One region of the Geobacillus sp. LEMMY01 genome, then DNA from elsewhere that is predicted to be linked to it. Evidence: riboswitches for the same ligand, from Rfam matches in the RefSeq annotation. Region 1 holds a riboswitch; the other holds the start of a gene.
What was found. Region 1 has a riboswitch for FMN ahead of B1A75_RS13730 (ECF transporter S component). Riboswitches for the same ligand answer to the same signal wherever they lie in the genome.

Region 1 (3,336 bases):
TTCCCATCGAGCCAATTGTGCTCGTGCTGCGGGCATCGGCAGGTTGAAGTGAAATCGCTCGACATCCGCGAGTGGGTGTGCCCAACCTGCGGAGCCGAACATGACCGGGACCAGAACGCCGCCCGGAATATCTTGAATGAAGGCCTTCGTTTGCTGTCGTTGTAGGGCAGCTGAACCGTGGGACGCACGGGGATGGCTTGGTTGACAGCCTGCCGTGGGGCGGGTGTTCCCAAGAATCTCCCGCCTCTAAGTGTACGCGTAGGTGGGAGAGCGTTCAAAAGGCGATCAAAGAACTGCAGGCGCTCGGCTGGGTGGACGGCCGCATGCCGCGGCTTGTCGCTGTGCAGGCCGAGCATTGCGCGCCGATCGTCAAGGCGTGGAAGGAGAAAAAACGTGAATCGGAGTTTTGGCCGAACGCCCATACAGTGGCGTTTGGCATCAATGTGCCGAAAGCGCTTGGCGACTTCCTTGTTCTTGAGGCGGTGTATGAGACGGACGGTTGCGCTATTGCCGTCAACGATGAAGCGATTTTGGCTGAACAGTGGACGGCAGCCGAACTCGAAGGGGCGTTCATTTGCCCGGGAGGAGCGGCGGCGTTTGCGGCGGCCCGTCAGTTGCGCGAGAGCGGTTGGATTCGTGATGGGGAGACGGTCGTCGTATTAAATACCGGAACCGGGCTGGAATACGCCGATACGGTGGACGTCCATCCGCCGGTGCTCGAGCCGGGGGATATGCTTCCAAAGGAGAATTGACAAGTTGGCGGAGTAGGCGCCAAACATAAAACACATGAGAAAAAATGATAGACTAATGAAAAGAGGTATTGTATACTAAATTAATCAGAATAATAAAAAATGTATAAACGATTCATCTTCGGGGCAGGGTGAAATTCCCGACCGGCGGTGATGAGGCGGATGCCTCTCAGCCCGCGAGCCGCAAGGCAGGATCCGGTGCGAGTCCGGAGCCGACAGTATAGTCTGGATGGGAGAAGATGAAGGTTTGCCGGTGTTTCGTGTGTATTCGAGACGCCTAGTTGAGCATACCCTTTTTCTCCCTTAGGCTCCGTGCTTAAGGGAGTTTTTATTTGCGCTCAATACGGCAGCCTTCTTCTTGTGAGGATGGATCACGAGAAGGGGAGGAGACTTGATATGAAATCGTTCAACGTCCGCGCCTTTGTGGTCATCGGCGTCTTTAGCGCCATGGCGTATGTGCTTATGATGCTCAATTTTCCGCTGCCGCCGTTTCCCAACTTTTTGCTTGTCGACTTCAGCGACATCCCGGCGCTTGTCGCGGCGCTTTTGTACGGTCCGCTCGCCGGCGTTGCGGTCGAGCTATTCAAAAACGTGCTGAACTATGTTTTCGTCGGCAGCGCGACCGGCGTTCCGGTCGGGCAGATGGCCAATTTCACCGCCGGGGTGGCGTTCATTTTGCCTGTTTTCTATATTTATCGAAAAGCCGCGTCGAAAAAAGGCATGCTGCTGGGGCTGGCGGCGGGAACGGCGACAATGGCTCTCATCATGAGCGTGCTCAACTACTACGTCTTTTTGCCGGCATACACGCTTTTCCTCGGCGCTCCGGCGATGAGCGCGCCGGAAACAAAAGCATTGGTCATCTCGGCGATTTTGCCGTTTAACGTCGTCAAAGGAGCGATGGCGGCGGCGGTGTTTATGCTTCTCTTTTTGCGCCTTGGCTCTTGGCTTGAGAAACAAGCCGCATCCCGCCAAGCCGCTTGATGATCAAAAAGCGAGGGTGTTTTTCTCAACCCCTCGCTTTTTTGGTTTGCCGACCGCCTTGGCTTCGTCAAAAGCGAAGACGCGGCACCCACTCGGCAAATCGCTCCTCTTTAAACGGGTTGGCGGTCATCGAATAGCCGCGCTCTTCCCAATAGCCCGGCTCATCTTCCTTCATAAAGCGGATGCCGGACGCCCATTTCGCCCCTTTCCATAAGTAAAACGTCGCCGGCGGAATGAAACGGAGCGGATAGCCGTGCTTCGGCGAGATGTCCTGCCAATCGTGATGCTTGTCTTTCCATCGGTAGACAAACAAGGCATCGTCGCCCATCAGCGCCTCAAGCGGCAAGTTCGCCGAATAGCCGAACCGGTCGCCATTTAAATATCCGTAAATTTTCACGTATTTCACGTCCGGATCTAGTTCGACAAAGCGCAAAAATTCACGAAAGGCGATGCCTTCAAACGTCGTGTCGAATTTTGACCATGTTGTGACACAATGCATATCGATGGTTGAAACCGTCTTGGGCAGCTGCATCACTTCTTGATACGAAAGCGACACCTCCTCTTTCACATCGCCGAACAGTCGGAAATTCCATGTCGCTTCATCGAATTCGTACACATCTCCTTCATGCAAAATCGGCCATTTTTCGGTTTCGAATTGGCCGGGAGGGAGTTGTTTGGTCATGGTCGGCACTCCTTTTTCTGCTAAATTTCTCTTAATTATTCATGATACAAAATAGGGGCAAGGGATGCAACGAAGAGGGGAAGGAGTTCACAATTTATCATCTCGCGCCGAGAAGACCCTCACTTCCACGCATGGGCGTAAGAGGGGGATGAATCGGTATTCGCCATCGATCTCCCTCTTGCCAATTGTGCTCGTGCTGCGGGCATCGGCAGGTTGAGGTGAAATCGCTGTCCATCCGCGAGTGGGTGTGCCCGAACTGCGGAGCCGAACACGATCGAGACGAGAACGCCGCTCGGAATATTCTGAATGAAGGACTTCGTTTGCTGTCTTTGTAAGGCAGCTGAACCGTGGGACGCACGGGGATGGCTTGGTTAACAGCCTGCCGTGGGGCGGGTGTTCCCAAGAATCTCCCACCTCTAAGCGTTAGCGTAGGTGGGAGAGCGTTCAAACAAATCATTTTCAAGCGTGGAAGGGGAAGAACGGGTTTGTGTTGAAAAAAATAGGGCAGGGAGGAGAATGGACATGGAACTCGTTTCTTTTTTGCTTTCCAATCAGATTAGCGAGCGGGCGGAGCGTGTGTTTTTGGAACATAGAGAGCGTATTTTGCGGTTGCTCCCCAAGGCAGATGTGCAGCATGTCGGAAGCACGGCGATTCCCAACAGTCTCACGAAAGGGGATGTCGACCTGCAAGTGCGGGTTCCGGAGTCGATGTTTGCAGATGCCGTCGAGAAGCTATCTACCTTGTATAAGGTGAATGAGGGAAGTATTCGAACCGATTCATTTTGCGCGTTTTATGATGAGACGGCTGATTTGCCGTTAGGAGTGCAGCTGACGGCCATTGGTTCGGAACTTGATCTATTTTGGAAGTTTCGCGAGGTGTTGCTGGCCAACGATCGGTATAGAGTCGAATATGATGAGCTGAAA
Region 2 (3,336 bases), on a different contig from region 1:
CTCTTTCGTCACCCATGTGATGTTGTGCGTTTCGACATGAAGCCCCGAGCCGGGCTCTTTTATCGTGATCATCGACGACGAGATGGCGCGCGTGCCGATTTGCGCTTTCGGAATGAGTCCGTCCAAATATTTATGCTCCTCAACGTTTGAGACGGTGATCGTTTGCGCCCCGTCCGGCGCCTTCATTTCGTCGAGCACTTTTTGCTTTTGTTCATTCGTTAAGTTTTCCCCGAGCGTCACAATGACATCGCCCGGCGCGGCATCGGCCGCTGCGATGCCCGGAGATGCCAGCAGCACCGCCGCCAGCAGCGATGAAGCGATCGTTCGTTTCACATAGCTCGCCTCCTGTTTACGAAAATGCATTATCATTATACCGTACGCTCGCCTGCTTGGCTATCGGAAAAACGCGACGCGGTCAGGCGGCGCACGAATTTGAAAAGACATTTTTTCTTTTGTTTCACTTGGCAATCATGGTATGATAAAAGCAGTTTCGATGTCGAAAAGGAGCTGGATGCTTGTGGCGAAAAAAGGATATATTCTAATGGAAAACGGCGGGAAAATCGAGTTTGAACTGTTCCCAAACGAGGCGCCGGTGACGGTGGCCAATTTTGAGAAGCTCGCAAACGAAGGCTTTTATAACGGGTTGACGTTCCACCGCGTCATCCCTGGATTTGTCAGCCAAGGAGGATGTCCACGCGGCAACGGAACGGGCGATGCCGGCTATACGATCCCGTGCGAGACGGACAACAATCCACACCGACATGTTGCTGGGGCGATGTCAATGGCGCACCGCGGCCGCGACACCGGCAGCTGCCAGTTCTTTATCGTCCACGAGCCGCAGCCGCACTTGGATGGGGTGCACACCGTCTTTGGCCAAGTGACATCGGGCATGGACGTCGTGAGGACGATGAAAAACGGCGACGTGATGAAGGAAGTGAAAGTATTTGACGAACCGTAAACAGCGCATGAGCGAGGATGATCGGACTGTTCGAAACAACTGGCGCTTGTTTTTCTTTTTGCTTGCGGCCAGCCTGCTGTGGGGAGCGGCGTATTGGATTTGGGTTGCGGAATGATGATGCAGGGCGTTTCGTGTGGTATAATGAACATAACGATATAGTGATGCATCCTTCGGGGCAGGGTGAAATTCCCGACCGGCGGTGATGGGGCTTTCCGCCCCTCAGCCCGCGAGCCGAAAGGCAGGATCCGGTGCGATTCCGGAGCCGACAGTATAGTCTGGATGGGAGAAGGATGCCAATATGCGCACGGCTGTTTTCGGCCGGTTCAGACCGCATGGGCAGCGTCTGTCGGCCGACTAGGCATGGTAGTATCTTTTGTTTCCGACCGGCCGGTATAACTTGATTAGCGAACATGTGTTTGTTTGCGCATCATTGGTCATTCTCTCATCGATGAGCCCCCGGGGACATCCCGGGGGTTTCATTTTTATTGAAGGAGGGAGTGCGGTGCATAACGATGAACATTATATGCGGCTCGCTCTCGATGTGGCCAAAGCTGGAGTCGGGCAAACGTCTCCCAATCCTGCAGTTGGCGCGGTCGTTGTCAACGGTGGGACGGTCGTTGGGCTTGGCGCCCATTTGAAAGCGGGTGAGCCGCACGCTGAAGTCTATGCGATCCGCATGGCTGGCGAGAAGGCGCGCGGTGCGACGGTGTACGTGACGCTTGAGCCGTGCAGCCATTATGGAAAAACGCCTCCATGTGCCGATTTGCTCATCCAGGCCGGCGTCCGTCGCGTCGTCGTTGCCACGACCGACCCGAATCCGCTTGTCGCGGGAAAAGGGATTGCCAAGCTGCGCCAAGCGGGCATTGACGTTGATGTTGGCGTATTAAAAGACGAAGCGGACGAATTGAATCGGATGTTTTTCCACTATATCGCCGCAAAAACGCCGTTTGTCACGTTGAAGTTCGCATGCAGCCTCGATGGCAAAATCGCGACGGCGACGGGGGAAAGCAAATGGATTACATCAAGCGCGGCGCGTGAGGATGTCCATCGCCTTCGTGCGCAGCATGACGCCATTTTGGTCGGCGTCAACACCGTTTTGACCGACAACCCGAAGCTTACCGTCCGCTTTGGGGAAAAGCGGAAAAACCCGCTGCGCATCATTTTGGATACAAAATTGCGTACACCGCTTGACGCCCATGTCGTCGCTGACAAGGAAGCAGAAACGTGGATCATCACCGGCGGCGTCAGTCGGGAACAAGCGGCGGCGTATGAGCGCCTTGGGGTGCGCGTATTTTCAATGCCGACGGCCCAGATCGATGTCCGCGATGTGCTCCGTCTGCTTGGGGAGCAGGGAGTCATGTCGCTGTTTGTCGAAGGCGGCTCGCGCGTTCATGACAGCTTCCTCCGCGCGGGAGCAGTCAATGAGGTCATCGCCTATATCGCTCCGAAGCTGATCGGCGGCCGCGGGGCGCCGACGCCGGTCGGCGGCCTTGGCTTCGCCCGGCTTGCTGAAGCGGTGGAGCTTGACATCCGCCGCATCGAGACGATCGGCCCGGACATCAAAATCGTCGCCGCGCCGAAACGGAAGGAGGAATCGTTGTGTTCACTGGCATTATTGAAGAGATCGGCACGATCGAACAAATGAAGCAAACCGGCGACGCCATCGTGATGACGATCGGCGCCAAGCGGGTGCTCGAAGATGTGCGGCTTGGCGACAGCATCGCCGTCAACGGCGTCTGCTTGACCGTCACATCGTTCACCGAACGGCAGTTTACGGTCGATGTCATGCCGGAGACGGTGAAAGCGACGGCGCTAAAGACATTAAAGCCGGGATCGAAGGTGAATTTGGAGCGGGCAATGGCGGCTGGAGGACGGTTTGGCGGCCATTTCGTCACCGGGCATGTGGACGGCGTCGGGCGCATCATCCGGCAGTGGCCGAAAGCGAACGCCGTCTACTATGAAATCGAAGTGCCGGCCTCGCTGCGCGCCTATATGATTGAGAAAGGATCGGTCGCTGTCGATGGGACGAGCTTGACGATTTTCGGTCTGAGCGAGCGCACGTTCATCGTTTCACTCATTCCGCATACGCGTGAGGCGACGATTTTAGGCGAAAAGCGGCCGGGCGATCTCGTCAATATCGAGTGCGACATGATCGGCAAGTACGTCGCTGCTTTCCTCGCCGCGAAAGCGACGCCGACCTCCAAATTGACGGTCGAATTTTTGGAGCAGCACGGCTATAAATAGAGGAAAAGGGGGCAAGCTTGATGTTTGACACGATTGAAGCGGCGCTTTCGGCGCTGAAAAACGGAGAAGTGATCATCGTTTGCGATGACGAAGACCGCGAAAATGAAGGCGATTTTGTCGTGCTGGCCGAAAAA

Region 2: it holds a riboswitch for FMN, as region 1 does, so the genes downstream of both, ribD (bifunctional diaminohydroxyphosphoribosylaminopyrimidine deaminase/5-amino-6-(5-phosphoribosylamino)uracil reductase RibD) here and B1A75_RS13730 (ECF transporter S component) in region 1, are expected to answer to the same signal.

What each region holds. Positions count from the first base shown of each region.
Region 1 is NZ_MVKA01000028.1:51,811-55,146, forward strand. It holds gene tnpB (IS200/IS605 family element RNA-guided endonuclease TnpB) at 1-165, shown strand, start outside; partial or broken gene B1A75_RS13725 (pyridoxal-phosphate dependent enzyme) at 273-752, shown strand; FMN riboswitch at 863-994, shown strand; gene B1A75_RS13730 (ECF transporter S component) at 1,146-1,730, shown strand; gene B1A75_RS13735 (sulfite oxidase-like oxidoreductase) at 1,798-2,412, opposite strand; partial or broken gene B1A75_RS13740 (zinc ribbon domain-containing protein) at 2,586-2,747, shown strand; gene B1A75_RS13745 (GrpB family protein) at 2,935-3,336, shown strand, end outside.
Region 2 is NZ_MVKA01000007.1:27,276-30,611, forward strand. It holds gene B1A75_RS04820 (DUF1002 domain-containing protein) at 1-333, opposite strand, end outside; gene B1A75_RS04825 (peptidylprolyl isomerase) at 518-958, shown strand; gene B1A75_RS20515 (hypothetical protein) at 945-1,073, shown strand; FMN riboswitch at 1,121-1,253, shown strand; gene ribD (bifunctional diaminohydroxyphosphoribosylaminopyrimidine deaminase/5-amino-6-(5-phosphoribosylamino)uracil reductase RibD) at 1,461-2,603, shown strand; gene ribE (riboflavin synthase) at 2,558-3,202, shown strand; gene B1A75_RS04840 (bifunctional 3,4-dihydroxy-2-butanone-4-phosphate synthase/GTP cyclohydrolase II) at 3,223-3,336, shown strand, end outside.